Regions from separate parts of the Streptomyces sp. NPDC050528 genome, predicted to be linked through region 2. Evidence: riboswitches for the same ligand, from Rfam matches in the RefSeq annotation. Region 2 holds a riboswitch; the other holds the start of a gene.
What was found. Region 2 has a riboswitch for cobalamin ahead of ACIBK4_RS07660 (cobalamin biosynthesis protein). Riboswitches for the same ligand answer to the same signal wherever they lie in the genome.
Positions count from the first base shown of each region.

Region 1 (7,459 bases), on a different contig from region 2:
TGACGCGCGTAGCGGCGGCGGTCGACATCGTCATGGGCATGACACTTTGAGCGTCCTGTGGGGCCACTGATGAATGACATGAACAGGACGGGCAGAACGTAGCCGGGGCGACGAGACCGCGAACAGACGCGCCCCATGAACTTTGCCGCTCCATAGAAACTCCATGGACGGCCCATGGAAGCTCCATGGGCCGTCCGCGAAGTAAGAGGCAGATAAAGGGGACTGGTGGTCCTCTAGGGGGTCTAGAAGTCCTCGTCGAGGTCGACCGTGCCCTCCACGGCCACCTGGTACGCCGACGGGCGGCGCTCGAAGAAGTTGGTCAGCTCCTGCACACCCTGCAACTCCATGAAGGAGAAGGGGTTTTCGGAGCCGTAGACCGGCGCGAACCCGAGCCGCTGCAGCCGCTGGTCCGCGACGCACTCCAGGTACTGGCGCATCGAGTCGGTGTTCATCCCCGGCAGACCCTCACCGCACAGGTCGCGCCCGAACTGCAGCTCCGCCTCGACGGCTTCGCGCAGCATGTCGGTCACCTCCTGCTGGAGCTGGTCGTCGAAGAGTTCCGGCTCCTCCTTGCGCACGGTGTCGACCACCTCGAAGGCGAAGCTCATGTGCATGGTCTCGTCGCGGAACACCCAGTTGGTGCCGGTGGCCAGACCGTGCAGCAGACCCCGGCTGCGGAACCAGTAGACGTACGCGAACGCGCCGTAGAAGAACAGCCCCTCGATGCACGCGGCGAAGCAGATCAGGTTGAGGAGGAAGCGGCGGCGGTCGGCCTGGGTCTGGAGGCTCTCCAGCTTCTCGACCTCGTTGATCCACTTGAAGCAGAACTCGGCCTTCTCGCGGATGGAGGGGATGTTCTCCACCGCGTCGAAGGCGGCCGCCCTGTCCTCCGGGTCGGGGAGGTAGGTGTCGAGCAGCGTCAAGTAGAACTGGACGTGCACCGCCTCCTCGAAGAGCTGACGGCTCAAGTAGAGCCGCGCCTCGGGGGAGTTGATGTGCTTGTACAGGGTCAGCACGAGGTTGTTCGCCACGATCGAGTCACCCGTCGCGAAGAACGCGACCAGCCGGCCGATCATGTGCTGCTCACCTGGGGTCAGCTTCGCGAGGTCGGCGACGTCCGAGTGGAGGTCGACCTCCTCGACGGTCCAGGTGTTCTTGATCGCGTCCCGGTAGCGCTCGTAGAAGTCCGGGTAGCGCATGGGGCGGAGGGTCAGCTCGAAGCCCGGGTCGAGAAGGTTCTTGGCTTCGGTCGTCATTACTGGCAGGCCTCGCAGGACTCGGGGTTCTCAAGGGAGCAGGCGACCGCGTCTTCGTCGGGGGTCAACTGCTGTACCGGGATGGGGGTTTGGGCCTGGGCCTGGGCCGCGCGGGCGATCCTCGTCGCCGGGCGGGAGCGCAGGTAGTACGTCGTCTTCAGGCCCTGCTTCCAGGCGTACGCGTACATCGAGGAGAGCTTGCCGATCGTCGGCGTCTCCAGGAACAGGTTCAGGGACTGGGACTGGTCCAGGAACGGGGTGCGGGCGGCGGCCATGTCGATCAGGCCGCGCTGCGGGATCTCCCAGGCCGTGCGGTACAGGGCGCGCACGTCCTCCGGGATCCAACTGAACGCCTGCACCGAGCCGTTGGCCTCGCGCAGCGCCTCCCGGGTGCGGGCGTCCCACACGCCGAGCTGCTTCAACTCGTCGACCAGGTAGGAGTTGACCTGGAGGAACTCGCCGGAGAGGGTCTCGCGCTTGAAGAGGTTCGAGACCTGCGGCTCGATGCACTCGTAGACGCCGGCGATGGACGCGATGGTGGCCGTGGGGGCGATCGCCAGCAACAGGCTGTTGCGCATGCCGGTTTGGGCGATACGTTCCCGCAGGGCCGACCAGCGCTCGGGCCAGGTCAGTTCCACGTCGTAGTGGTCGGGGTGCAGGATGCCCCGGGCGGTGCGGGTCTTCTCCCAGGCCGGTAGCGGGCCGTTGCGCTCGGCGAGGTCGGCCGACGCCTCGTACGCGGCGAGCATGATGCGCTCGGCGATCCGGGTCGAAAGCGCCTGCGCCTGCGGGGAGTCGAACGGGACGCGGAGTTTGAAGAAGACGTCCTGGAGGCCCATCGCGCCCAGGCCGACCGGGCGCCAGCGGGCGTTGGAACGGCCCGCCTGCTCGGTCGGGTAGAAGTTGATGTCCACGACACGGTCGAGGAAGGTGACCGCCGTGCGGACCGTCTCGTCCAGGCGCTCCCAGTCCAGCTCACCATCGGCGACGAACGCGCCCAGGTTCACCGAACCCAGGTTGCAGACCGCCGTCTCGCCGTCGTCCGTGACCTCCAGGATCTCCGTGCAGAGGTTGGAGGAGTGGACCGTGTGGCCCGGCTCGGCGGTCTGGTTGGCGGTGCGGTTGGCCGCGTCCTTGAAGGTCATCCAGCCGTTGCCGGTCTGTGCGAGGGTGCGCATCATGCGGCCGTAGAGATCACGGGCCGGGATGGTCTTCTTCGCCAGCCCCGCGGCTTCCGCCTTGCGGTACGCGGCGTCGAACTCGTCGCCCCACAGGTCGACCAGCTCGGGCACGTCGGCGGGGGAGAACAGCGACCACTCGCCGTCGGCGTTCACCCGGCGCATGAACTCGTCCGGGATCCAGTGCGCGAGGTTCAGGTTGTGCGTACGGCGGGCGTCCTCACCGGTGTTGTCGCGCAGCTCCAGGAACTCCTCGATGTCGGAGTGCCAGGTCTCCAGGTACACCGCGGCGGCACCCTTGCGCCGGCCGCCCTGGTTCACCGCCGCCACCGAGGCGTCCAGCGTCTTCAGGAACGGGACGATGCCGTTCGAGTGCCCGTTCGTGCCGCGGATCAGCGAACCCCGGCTGCGGATGCGGGAGTACGACAGTCCGATGCCACCGGCGTGCTTCGAGAGGCGGGCGACCTGGTGGTAGCGGTCGTAGATGGAGTCCAGCTCGTCCAGCGGGGAGTCGAGGAGGTAGCAGGACGACATCTGGGGGTGCCGGGTGCCGGAGTTGAAGAGCGTGGGGGAGGACGGGAGGTAGTCCAGGCGGCTCATCAGGCGGTAGAGCGCGGCGACTTCGTCCAGGGCGCGGGTCGAGTCGTCCTCGGCCAGGCCGCTCGCCACGCGCAGCATGAAGTGCTGGGGGGTCTCGATGACCTTGCGGGTGATCGGGTGCCGGAGCAGGTAACGGCTGTACAGGGTGCGCAGGCCGAAGTAGCCGAAGCGGTCGTCGGCGCCCTCGTCGAAGGAGGCGGCGATCAGCGCGTCCAGGTGCGCCGCGTGCAGCGTCGCGAACTCGGCGGTGCGGTCCGCGATGAGGCCCTCGCGGTGGCCCACGGCGACGGACTCGGTGAACGTCGTGACGCCCTGGGAGGCGGCCTCGGCGGCGATGCTGACCGTCAGCAGCCGGGCGGCGAGGCGGGAGTAGACCGGGTCCTCGGAGATGAGGCCGGCGGCCGCCTCCGTGGCCAGCTCGCGCAGTTCCGCCACGTCCGCGTGCGCGGACCGGCCGCGCAACGTGGCGGCGGCGACCCGGCCGGGGTCGGCGTCGGGGAGGTCGGCGGTCAGCTCGGTCAGGGTCCGCAGGATCGCGGTACCGGGACCGTCGGCTCCGGGAACGGCCGTTCCGGGAACGTCGGTTCCGGCCACGATCGTGTCGGTTGCCCGGTTCGCTGATGCCGGCTCTGCTGGCGCGATGGTCACGGTGGGGCTCTCCCTCGCTCGGCACGGGGCCTCGCCGAGGGCAGGCGGCAGTACACGAGCGCACGGGGCGTCGCGTCCACCGGCCCACTCCACGAGGCCCGGACGTCATGCGCCCTGGCCGGGTGGCCGGACGCGAGCTGTCGGCAGGTCCTCGGACTGACCATGCGTGCATATGCACGTAAGTACACCGTTGCGGGACAGTTCCGGATTCGCACCGGATTCCCCTGCGGCGACAGCGAGCACGAGCATACATCTTGTGCTCGCCTGTCACGTCACCACCAGATGTTGTGTCGCGCCTGTTTCAGAGCGTCAACTCATAGGTGAGGAGAGTGATGTCGTCGAGCTCCGGCAGGGGAGTCCAGTCGCGGTCGGGGGTGCGGGTGAAACCCAGGCGTTCGTAGATGCGGTGGGCCGCGTGCATGGTGCGTTGGGTCGACAGGACTACGGCCGTGCAGCCTTCCGTCGCTCGGGCGCGGTCGACGCAGGCGCGGACGAGGGCCTCGCCGGCGCCCTTGCCGCGGGCGTCGCGGGCGATCGCCAGCATCCGGATCTCGGCCTCTCCGGGTTGCGCGATGTCGGCCATCGGGCCGCCGGACGGGACGAAGGTCACTCCGCCGAGGAGGCGGTCGCCGTTCAGGGCGACCAGTACGTCGGCTGCGGCTGCCCGTTTTGCTACGGCTCTCAACTCACCGAGGTATTCGTCGCTTTCGCCGAAGTCGAGGAGGCCGTCCTGTAGGTAGGCCTGTGCGGTGATCTCGCCGAGGGGTTCGTATTCGGTGGGTTCTGCTTGCCGGATGAGGATGTCCATGCGGGTGAGTGTGCACGAAGAGCGGGCCGCCGAGGGGGGTGCTCTCGGTGGCCCGCTGCGGGTTCGTTGTGGCTGGTCGCGCAGTTCCCCGCGCCCCTAGGGTGACTTAGTGGCCGGCGATTACAGGGAGCTCCTCCTTCACTCCCGGGTCGCCCGCGTCCGCCGTGTAGTCGGCCGGGTTTGTCTCGTCGGTGCCCTCCGGGGCCTTGAACGCCCTCAGGGCGAACGTCAGGACCACCGTCACCACCACGTTCATCACGAACGCCGTCAGGCCGATGTAGCCGATCTCGCCGATGCCCGGGATCTCCTTGGAGGAGCCGCCGAAGTGGTCCTGGGTCGGGGAGGCCACGCCGTAGGCCGCGAGGGTGCCGTAGATCATGCCGACTGCCCAGCCGGTGAGGAGGGCCCAGCGGTGGGGCCAGCGGGTGAAGAGGCCGCCTACCAGGGACGGGAAGGTCTGGAGGATCCAGATGCCGCCCAGGAGCTGGAAGTTGATGGCGACCGTCTTGTCCATCGTGAGGACGAAGGCGAGGGCGCCCACTTTCACCAGGAGGGAGACGATCTTGGAGACCTTTGTCTCCTGGGCCGGGGTTGCGTCGGGCTTGATGAAGTCCTTGTAGATGTTGCGGGTGAAGAGGTTCGCCGCCGCGATGGACATGATCGCCGCGGGCACCAGCGCTCCGATGCCGATCGCCGCGAACGCCACGCCCGCGAACCAGTCCGGGAACATGTTCTCGAAGAGCTGCGGGATCGCCAACTGGCCGTTGGTGACCTTGACTCCGGCCGCGATCGCCATGAAGCCGAGCAGCGCGAGCAGGCCCAGCATCAGTGAATACAGGGGCAGGATCGTGGTGTTGCGGCGGATCACGTTGCGGCTCTTGGAGGAGAGCGTCGCCGTGATCGAGTGCGGGTACATGAACAGGGCGAGTGCCGAGCCCAACGCCAGGGTGGCGTACGTCCATTGGCCCGCCGGTGCGGGGACCAGTCCGCCCGCCCCGGCCGCCTTGAACTTGGCGCCCGCCGCGCTGAAGATGTCGTCGAACCCGCCGAGCTTGATCGGGATGTAGATGATCGCCACCGCGATGACGATGTAGATCAGGCCGTCCTTCACGAACGCGATCAGCGCGGGTGCGCGCAGGCCCGAGGAGTAGGTGTACGCCGCCAGCACCGCGAACGCGATCAGCAGGGGCAGGTCCTTCACGAACCAGTTGGAGTTCGCGCTGCCGCCCACGCCCATGACGTCCAACACGGCCTGGATGCCGACCAGTTGGAGCGCGATGTACGGCATCGTCGCGAGGATGCCGGTGATCGCCACCGCCAGCGACAGCCCCTTGGAGCCGAAGCGGCCGCGCACGAAGTCCGAGGTCGTCACGTATCCGTGCTTGTGCGACACCGACCAGAGGCGGGGGAGGAAGGTGAAGATCAACGGGTAGACGAGGATCGTGTACGGCACCGCGAAGAAGCCGGCCGCGCCCGCCGCGTAGACCGCCGCCGGGACCGCCACGAACGTATACGCGGTGTAGAGGTCGCCGCCGAGCAGGAACCAGGTGACCCAGGTGCCGAACGACCGTCCGCCCAGGCCCCATTCGTCGAGGCTCTGCTCGTTGTCGGCCCGGCGCCAGCGTGCGGCCAGGAAGCCCAGGGCCGTGACGGCCAGGAAGAAGAAGATGAAGACGCCGAGGGCGACGCCGTTCACGCCGTCGTTCACCGGTTGCCTCCGTGGCGGGTGCGCTGGTCACGCTGCCAGAGCTTGTAGGCGGTCATCGTCAGCGCCGTCGAGATCAGCACCCAGAGCATCTGGTACCAGTAGAAGAACGGGACGCCGATGAACGTGGGGTCGATCTTGGTGTAGGAGCCGACCCAGAGCAGCGCCACGAAGGGCGCGAACAGGCAGACGGCGATGACCACGCGGACCGGTGTCACGACCGGTGCGGCTGCGGGCGGTGCCACTTCGGGCGGTACTTCCGGCACATCTGACATATCGCGGCTCCGTCACCTTTGATGATCCCCTGTGTAATGCGGAGGCAATCTAGGTCACGGCGTCGCGCGAGCGGAAGACCTCGTCCGTATATCGGCATGTCGATTCTGTGAAGACGTGACATCGGTGTCAAAGACAGGCCGACCAGGGTCAACAGCAGCGGAAACCCTGGCGCGGGTCGGCCTCCTGGCGGGCCGTCCGCATGCGTTCGAAGTCACGGCGGTCGGGGACCTCCGCGTCCGGGTGGTTCCGGCGTACGTGCGTGACGTATCGGTCGTACGCCGACTCGTCCGTCAACTCCCGGACGTACCACCGCACTCCACCGATCGCCCGGCTAGCCGCCCGTATCAGCGCCGACCGCATCGCGCGCCACCTCCTCCTTCTCCTCCCGGGTCGGGATCAGCCCGGCCGGTGCCACGATGTGCGACTCGACGTACGGCGTCTCGCTCAGCGTGGAGAGCGCGGGGCGGCGGATGTGTCGAACACAGACGCGGAGGGCGTCCGCGATCACGACCACGACGAGCACCGCGAGAATGGCCGAAAGCACCCCGTCCACCGTGGAGTTGGTGACGACGGTGTGCATGTCGTCCATGGACTTGGCCGGCGGCAGGACCTTGCCCGCGTCGATCGCGTCCTGGAACACGGACCGTTGCTTGAAGAAGCCGAGTTTCGGGTCGCCGGAGAACACCTTCTGCCAGCTCGCGGTGAGGGTGACCGTCGCGTCCCAGGCGAGCGGAATCCCGGTGATCCAGGCCCACTTGAGGCGTCCGGACTTCACTAGGAGGGTGGTGCAGACGGCCAGCGCGACGGCGGCGAGGAGTTGGTTGGCGATGCCGAAGATCGGGAAGAGCTGGTTGATTCCGCCCAGGGGTTCGTGGACGCCGACCCAGAGGAAGTAGCCCCAGAGCGCGCACACGATCGCGCTCGTCAGGGCCAGGCCCGGGCGCCAACTCACGTTCCTGAAAGGCCGGTAGACGTTCCCGAGCATGTC
Region 1 covers NZ_JBITHH010000001.1:785,438-792,896, reverse strand. The annotation lists gene ACIBK4_RS03620 (ribonucleotide-diphosphate reductase subunit beta) at 243-1,256, opposite strand; gene ACIBK4_RS03615 (ribonucleoside-diphosphate reductase subunit alpha) at 1,256-3,682, opposite strand; cobalamin riboswitch at 3,807-3,948, opposite strand; gene ACIBK4_RS03610 (GNAT family N-acetyltransferase) at 3,984-4,490, opposite strand; gene mctP (monocarboxylate uptake permease MctP) at 4,597-6,198, opposite strand; gene ACIBK4_RS03600 (DUF3311 domain-containing protein) at 6,195-6,470, opposite strand; gene ACIBK4_RS03595 (YbdD/YjiX family protein) at 6,619-6,831, opposite strand; gene ACIBK4_RS03590 (carbon starvation CstA family protein) at 6,803-7,459, opposite strand, start outside.
Region 1: it holds a riboswitch for cobalamin, as region 2 does, so the genes downstream of both, ACIBK4_RS03615 (ribonucleoside-diphosphate reductase subunit alpha) here and ACIBK4_RS07660 (cobalamin biosynthesis protein) in region 2, are expected to answer to the same signal.

Region 2 (7,459 bases):
ACGAGGTTCACCCGCGCCTCACCGACCGGGCCGCCGCCGAGGATGTGCAGCCCGTCGCGGATCTGCACGTCCTTGATCTCGCACAGATAGCCGTCGATGTGCATCACGAACTCGTCGAACGCCGCGTCGTCCGGCTGGTCGTCGACATGCAGGTCGTGGTGCAGCTCGGCCGCCTTCACCAGCGTCCAGATCTGCGCGCGCACGGCCGGTGCCTTCGTCGGGTCCAGATCGGACACGAGGGCGTACTCGTCGAGGAGTTGCTCCAGCTTGGCCAGGTCGCCGTACGTGTCGGCACGCGCCATCGGCGGCACCAGGTGGTCGACGACCGTGGCGTGACCGCGCCGCTTGGCCTGCGTCCCCTCTCCGGGGTCGTTGACGATGAACGGGTAGATCAGGGGGAGTTCACCCAGCACGGCGTCGGGCGCGCAGCCGCTGCTGAGCCCAAGTCCCTTGCCGGGCAGCCATTCCATGGTGCCGTGCTTGCCCATGTGGATGATCGCGTCGGCGCCGAAGCTGTTGTCCAGCCAGCGGTACGCGGCCATGTAGTGGTGCGACGGCGGCATGTCGGGGTCGTGGTAGATCGCGATCGGGTTCTCACCGAAGCCGCGCGGGGGTTGGATCATGACCACGACGTTTCCGAACTGGAGGGATGCCAGCACGATGTCGTCGCCGTCGACGTAAAGGTTGCCGGGCGGCTCACCCCACGCGTCCAACATGCCCTGCCTGAGCTCCGGTTCGAGCTTGTCGAACCACGCCTGGTAGTCGGCGAGCGGCACGCGCGCGGGCGCGGCGGCCAGTTGCTCCTCGGTGAGCCATTCGACGTCGTGGCCACCGGCGTTGATCAGCCGATGGATCAACTCGTCTCCGTTGTTCGGGTGTTCGTCGACCCCGTACCCGGCGTCCCGCAACGCGTCCAGCACCCGAATCGCCGAGGCGGGCGTGTCCAGGCCCACCGCGTTGCCGACACGCGAGTGCTTGGTCGGATAGGCGGTGAACACGACCGCGAGCTTCTTCTCGGCGTTCGGCTTGTGCTTCAACTGCGCGTGCCGTACGGCGATTCCGGCGACCCGCGCGGCCCGCTCGGGGTCGGCGACGTAGACCGGGACATCGTCCGGGCCCTGCTCCTTGAAGGAGAACGGGACCGTGATGAGGCGGCCGTCGAACTCCGGGATCGCGACCTGCATCGCCGCGTCCATGGGGGAGAGGGCGGCATCCGACTCGTCCCAGGCCGCCCTGGACGTCGTAAGGCAAAGTCCTTGCAGCACAGGGACGTTGAGGTCGGCGAGGGCGCCGATGTCCCAGGCCTCCTCGTCGCCGCCGGCCGAGGCCTGGGAGGCGTGGGTGCCGCCGGAGGCGAGGACGGTGGCGATGAGCGCGTCGGCCTTGCCGAGGATCTCGTACAGCCCGGAGTCGGCGCCGCGCAGTGAACCGCAGTACACGGCAAGGGCGTTGGCGCCCTTCGCCTCGATCTGCTCGCAGAGGGTGTCCACGAAGGCGGTGTTGCCGGAGAGGTGGTGCGCCCGGTAGAAGAGCACGCCGACCGTCGGGCGGCCCTCGACGAAGGCGCGCTCGCCGTGGACGCCGAACTCGGCCATCTTCTGCGGCTCTTCGAAACCCTCGCCGGTGAGCAGCACGGTGTCCGAGAGGAAGCGGGCGAGTTCGGTGAGGTTGTCCGGGCCGCCCTCGACGAGATAGCGCAGTGCCTCGGCGACGACACCGGCCGGTACCGACGACTCGGCCATCAACTCCGCGTCGGGGACGGTCTCTCCGCCCAGCAGCACGGTCGGGATGCCGGAGGCCTTGAGCGCGGCGAGCCCGTCCTCCCAGGCGCGCTTGCCGCCGAGCAGTCGTACGACGGCGATGTCCGAACCGGCGATCAGGGCGGGGAGTTCCTCCGCCGCGTCCACCCGGGACGGGTTGCCGATCCGGTACCCGGCGCCGGAGGCCCGGGCCGCCAGCAGATCCGTGTCGGCGGTCGACAACAACAACACTGTGCTCATGCGGGCGCTCCCGGTGGAATGAAAGGCAGTCCTTGTGGCGCGCCGGACTCGATGAGTCGCCAGAGCGCGTCCGTGTCCGCGTGCTGTTCGATGAGGTCGCCGAGCCGGTCGAGCTGCTCCTCGCGCAGCGCGGCGAACGAGGTGTCGGGCGCCGGTTCGAACCGGCGGCCCGCGGCGGCCGCCACCTCGCGCAGGAACGCCCGCCGGAACCCGTCCGACTCCAGCGAGCCGTGCCAGTGGGTGCCCCAGGTCTGACCGACCCGGCACCCGTCCAAGAAGGCTTCGCCGCCGGTCAGTTGGGCGACCCCGTGATGGATCTCGTACCCCTCGACCGGCTCGCCGAGGGCTTCGCCCACCGGCCGGGTGAGGGTCTTCTCGCGCGCGAACCGCACGCGCAGCGGCAGGACGCCGAGCCCGTCGACCGACCCCTGCCGGCTCTCGATCTCGTCGTCGATGTGCTCGCCGAGGATCTGGAAGCCGCCGCAGATCCCGAGGATCGGGCGTTGCTCGGCGGCCCGGCGGACGAGGGCGTCCCCAAGTCCCCGCTCCCGCAGCCACTCCAGCGCCTTCACCGTCCCCCGAGTCCCGGGGATCACGACGAGATCGGCGTCGGCCAACTCCTCCGGCCGGTCCACGAACCGCACCACGACGCCCGGTTCGGCGGCCAGCGCGTCCACGTCCGTGAAGTTCGACATGAGGGGGATCGCGCAGACGGCGACCCGCAGCACGTCCTCGCCGACCGGAGGCGCGGTGTTCGACTCGCGCACCGTCCCGCGCAGCGAGATCCGCAGCCCGTCCTCCTCGTCGATCCCGAGGCCGTGCCGGAACGGCAGCACGCCGTACGTCCGCCGCCCGGTGAGGCCGAGCAGCATCTCCAACCCCGGTTCCAGCAGCGACACATCGCCGCGGAACTTGTTGACGAGGAACCCGGCGACGAACGCCTGGTCCTCGGGGCTGAGCAGCGCGACGGTGCCGAAGAAGGAGGCGAAGACGCCCCCGCGATCGATGTCGCCGACGACGAGAACGGGCAGTTGGGCGTTGCGCGCGATGCCCATGTTCACGATGTCCGTCCGCCGAAGATTGATCTCGGCGGGACTGCCGGCCCCCTCACAGATCACCGCGTCATACGTGCCCCGCAACTCGGCGAGACAGTCCAACACCGTGCCGAGCAGCGCCTCTTGGCGCCCGCCGTGATAGCCGCGCGCACTCATCTCGCCAACTGGCTTGCCCATGAGGACCACTTGGCTGGTGCGGTCGCTGCCCGGCTTGAGGAGGACGGGGTTCATCAGCGCGGTCGGCTCGATGCGGCACGCCTGCGCCTGCATGGCCTGGGCCCGACCGATCTCGGCACCTTCGCGCGTCACGAACGAGTTCAGGGACATGTTCTGCGCCTTGAACGGCGCGACCTTCACCCCCTGCCGCACCAGCCACCGGCAGATCCCGGCGGTCACGACACTCTTGCCGGCGTCCGAGGTGGTCCCGGCCACCAACAACCCACCGCCGCTCATGACGTGCGTCCCTTCACGAGGAGCCGCCCGGCGACACTGACCCCGAGCGCGAGCAGACCGACGCGCCGGGACAGCCGTACGGCACGCGCGATGTCCGGTACGGCGACGGGGCGTCCGTCGCCGTTGAGCACGGGCCGGTGCTCGACCCGGCCGCCGTAGGAGAGCGTGCCGCCGAGGCGTACGCCGAGGGCGCCCGCGAAGGAGGCCTCCACGGGGCCCGCGTTGGGGCTCGGGTGTTTGCGGGCGTCGGTGCGCCAGGCGCGGGCGGCGCCGCGCGGGTCGCCGCCCGCCACGGTCGCAAGGGCGGCGGTGAGGCGGGCGCCCGGCCAGCCGGCGACGTCGTCGAGGCGGGCCGAAGCCCAGCCGTAGCGGCGGTACTTGGGCGACTTGTGGCCGACCATGGCGTCGAGGGTGTTCACGGCGCGGAAGCCGAGCAGGCCCGGGACGCCCGCGATGCCGCCCCAGACCAGGGCGCCGACGACCGCGTCGGAGGTGTTCTCGGCGACGGACTCGACCACGGCCCGGGCGATCCCGTCGGCGTCGAGGGACTGCGGGTCCCGTCCGCAGAGGTGGGGGAGCCGTGCCCGCGCACCGTCGATGTCCCCGGCCTCCAGCGCGCGCCCGATGACCCCGGCCTCGCGTGCGAGCGAGGTCCCGCCGACGACGGCCCAGGTGGCTGCGGCGGTGAGGGCGGCAGAGGCCGTACGAGACGGTCGTAGGGCCGAAGTGGCCGCGGTGGCGAGGGCGATGGTGCCACCGACGCACACGGCGGTGTGCAGGGCGCCCCAGCCCCGGTGGTCGCGCCACAGCACCTGTTCCACGGCACCGGCGGCACGGCCGAACGCGGCGACCGGGTGCCCGCGGCGGGGATCGCCGAGGAGGTGGTCGCCGAGGAGGCCGGCGGCGGCGCCGTACGCGAAGACGCGATCGGCACGCATCGGGTCAGCCGATCACTGAGTCGGACACGGGGATGGTGCGGGACCTCGAACGGCAGCCGAGCATGGCGATTTGTCCTCACTCAGGGTGTCCACGCCCTGGTTCGACGAGACCGGCGGTGAGAGTTCCTGGCTCCCGGGGGTGTCTACCCCGGTGACAGTGGCGGGACCGCGCCGGATTCGCACCGGCTTCCTCTCCTGCCGCCGTATATGGCTCCGGCAGTCCACCATGCTGTTGGAAGGGCCGTCAACTTGCTGTTGACCTGCGGGGACGGAGTGTGCTGATGCCCACACGCGAGGGGCCGGAGGGGGCACGCGGACGTGGGGGGGGGGGGGGGGGGGGGGGGGGGCCCCCCCCCCCCCCCCCCCCCCCACGTCGAGTTCACCTGGCGGCCGGTCAGGCCACGATCAGATAGATCCCGTACGCCACCGCCGCCGCGCAGGCCGCGAAGCAGGCGTACGCGCCGGTCAGGGCGAGAGGCGCGGAGTCGCCCTGGGCGGTGGCGCGTTCGCGGCGGGAGAGGCCGACGATGCCGAGGGTGAAGACCGCCACGAGGGAGACGGTGGCCACGAGGCTGACGCCGAAGACGGAGCCGAGGGCTGCCCAGTCGATGTGCATGCTGATTCGTTCCTTCGTGTCCGGGGCGCGGGCTCAGACGGCGGCGGCCGGCGGTGTCGCCGGGTCGGACTTCGCGAGGGTGGGCGGGGAGGGGATCGTCGCCGACAGGCCCTCGGAGAGGGCGACCGACGGGGGCGGCGGGGTGACGGCGGCGATCGCGGTGGTGACCACGCCGGCCGGTTCGTCGATCTCGTTGACGTTCGAGGCGTCGACGACCTGGCGGCGGGAGAGCAGCCAGATGCCGGTGCTGGAGGCGACCAGGAAGACGGCCACCAGGGCGGTGCCCCAGTCGCCGAGGTCGGTCACGGACTCGGCGAGCGCGCCGACCAGTGCGGCGGCCGGCAGCGTGAGCCCCCAGGCGACGAACATCCGGGTCGCGGTCGACCAGCGGACGACCCCGCCCTTGCGGCCGAGGCCCGCACCCATCACCGAACCGGAGACGGCGTGCGTGGTGGAGAGGGAGAAGCCGATGTGCGAGGAGGCCAGGATGACCGCGGCGGCGCTGGTCTGGGCGGCGAAGCCCTGCTGCGGCTGGAGGTCGGTCAGGCCCTTGCCCATCGTGCGGATGATGCGCCAGCCGCCGATGTACGTGCCCATCGCGATCGCCAGACCGGCGGAGAGGATGACCCAGGTGGGCGGGTCCGAGTCGGGGGCGATGGAGCCGCCGGCGACCAGGGCCAGGGTGATGATGCCCATCGTCTTCTGCGCGTCGTTCGTGCCGTGGGCCAGCGAGACCAGGCCGGCGGAGGCGATCTGGCCGACGCGGAAGCCCTTGTCGGCGGCCTTGCCGCCCGCGTTGCGGCTCAGGGCGTAGGAGAAGCGGGTGGCGAGCATCGCCGCGACGCCCGCGACGACCGGGGCGGCGAGCGCCGGCAGCAGCACCTTGGTGACCAGGACGTCACCGTGGACCGCGCCGGTGCCGGCCGAGGCGATGGTCGCGCCGATCAGGCCGCCCATCAGGGCGTGCGAGGAACTGGACGGCAGGCCGACGAGCCAGGTCACCAGGTTCCAGAGGATCGCGCCGACCAGGGCGGCGAAGATGACCTCGGGCCGGATGCCGCTCTCGTCGACGAGCCCCTTGGAGATCGTGTTGGCGACCTCCACGGAGAGAAAAGCGCCCACCAGGTTGAGGGTGGCCGACATGGCCACCGCGACCTTGGGCTTGAGCGCACCGGTCGAGATGGTGGTGGCCATCGCGTTGGCGGTGTCGTGGAAACCGTTCGTAAAATCGAACGCGAGTGCGGTAACGACCACAATCGCGAGGATCAGCGAGAAGTTTTCCATTTACCCAGGCAATCGTTCGAGGTCATCGGCGCGTTGACCGTAGGCAATCTGAATGAACGGAAGATGAACTAGGGGGGTATCCGTGGTGGCCGAATTGCCTGGTGAGTGCCTGGTGGGTGTCTGGCGGACGCCCGGTGGGTGTCTGGTGAGCGCCCGGGGGCGCCTGGGGGATGTGTCGTGGGTCGTCGCGCGGGTCGTCTAGTAGCCCCGGGCGAACTTCCGCAGTTGGCTCACCGTCCCGTTGAAGAGATTCTGGTCACCCGGCAGGCTCCCGCTGTTGTCGTACTGCCAGAAGGTCCAGTACGACCATCCGGCGGGCAGTGAGCCCGCGTCCGCCGACTCGTGGCGGGCGATCCAGAGGGCGTGTGTCGAGGCGAGGGCCGCGCTGTTGCCCGTGCAGGTCTTCCACCACAGGGCGGTCGTGTAGATCACCGGGCGGCGGCCGGTCTCCTGCTTCACCTCGGCGCTGAAGGCCTTGATCCAGTTGACCATTCCGGTCTTGCTCAGGCCGTAGCAGGGGTGTTTCTTGTCGTACGGGTTGTTCTCGATGTCCAGCGCCGGCGGCAGCGTCCAGCCGTCCGCCTTCCAGTCGCCGCCGTGCGCCACGAAGTACGCGGCCTGGCTCCCGCCCGACGACCTGTCCGGCAGGGCGAAGTGGTACGCGCCGCGGATGATGCCGGCCTTGCGGGCGCCGTCGTACTGCTGACCGAAGTACGGGTTGCGGTAGGTGGTCGACTCGGTCGCCTTGACGTAGACGAACGTGGCGCCCTTCGCCTTCGCACTCGGCCAGTTGACGTTCTTCTGGTGCGAGGAGACGTCGTGGCCTTTCACCGGGCTCGCGGCGACGGCGCCGGCGGCGGTGGCCGGGGTCTCGGCGAGCGCGAGGGTGGTGGCGCCGACGGTGAGTGCGGCGAGGGCGGCTGCGGCGAGGCGGGCGCGGGGGTGGGGGTGGATGTGGGGACGGGTGCGAAGGCGGGTGCCGGTGCGGGTGTCGGTGCTGGCGTCGGTGCCGGCGTTGGTGCTGGCGCGGGTCAGGGACGGTTTGCGATCACGGGCCATGTTTCCCCCGGGAATGGCGGCGTGCACGACAAATCCTCCAGAGGTTATTGGAAG
Region 2 covers NZ_JBITHH010000002.1:65,288-72,746, reverse strand. The annotation lists gene cobN (cobaltochelatase subunit CobN) at 1-2,000, opposite strand, end outside; gene ACIBK4_RS07665 (cobyric acid synthase) at 1,997-3,508, opposite strand; gene ACIBK4_RS07660 (cobalamin biosynthesis protein) at 3,505-4,446, opposite strand; cobalamin riboswitch at 4,546-4,688, opposite strand; gene ACIBK4_RS07655 (hypothetical protein) at 4,841-5,062, opposite strand; gene ACIBK4_RS07650 (anion permease) at 5,096-6,346, opposite strand; gene ACIBK4_RS07645 (lysozyme) at 6,545-7,405, opposite strand.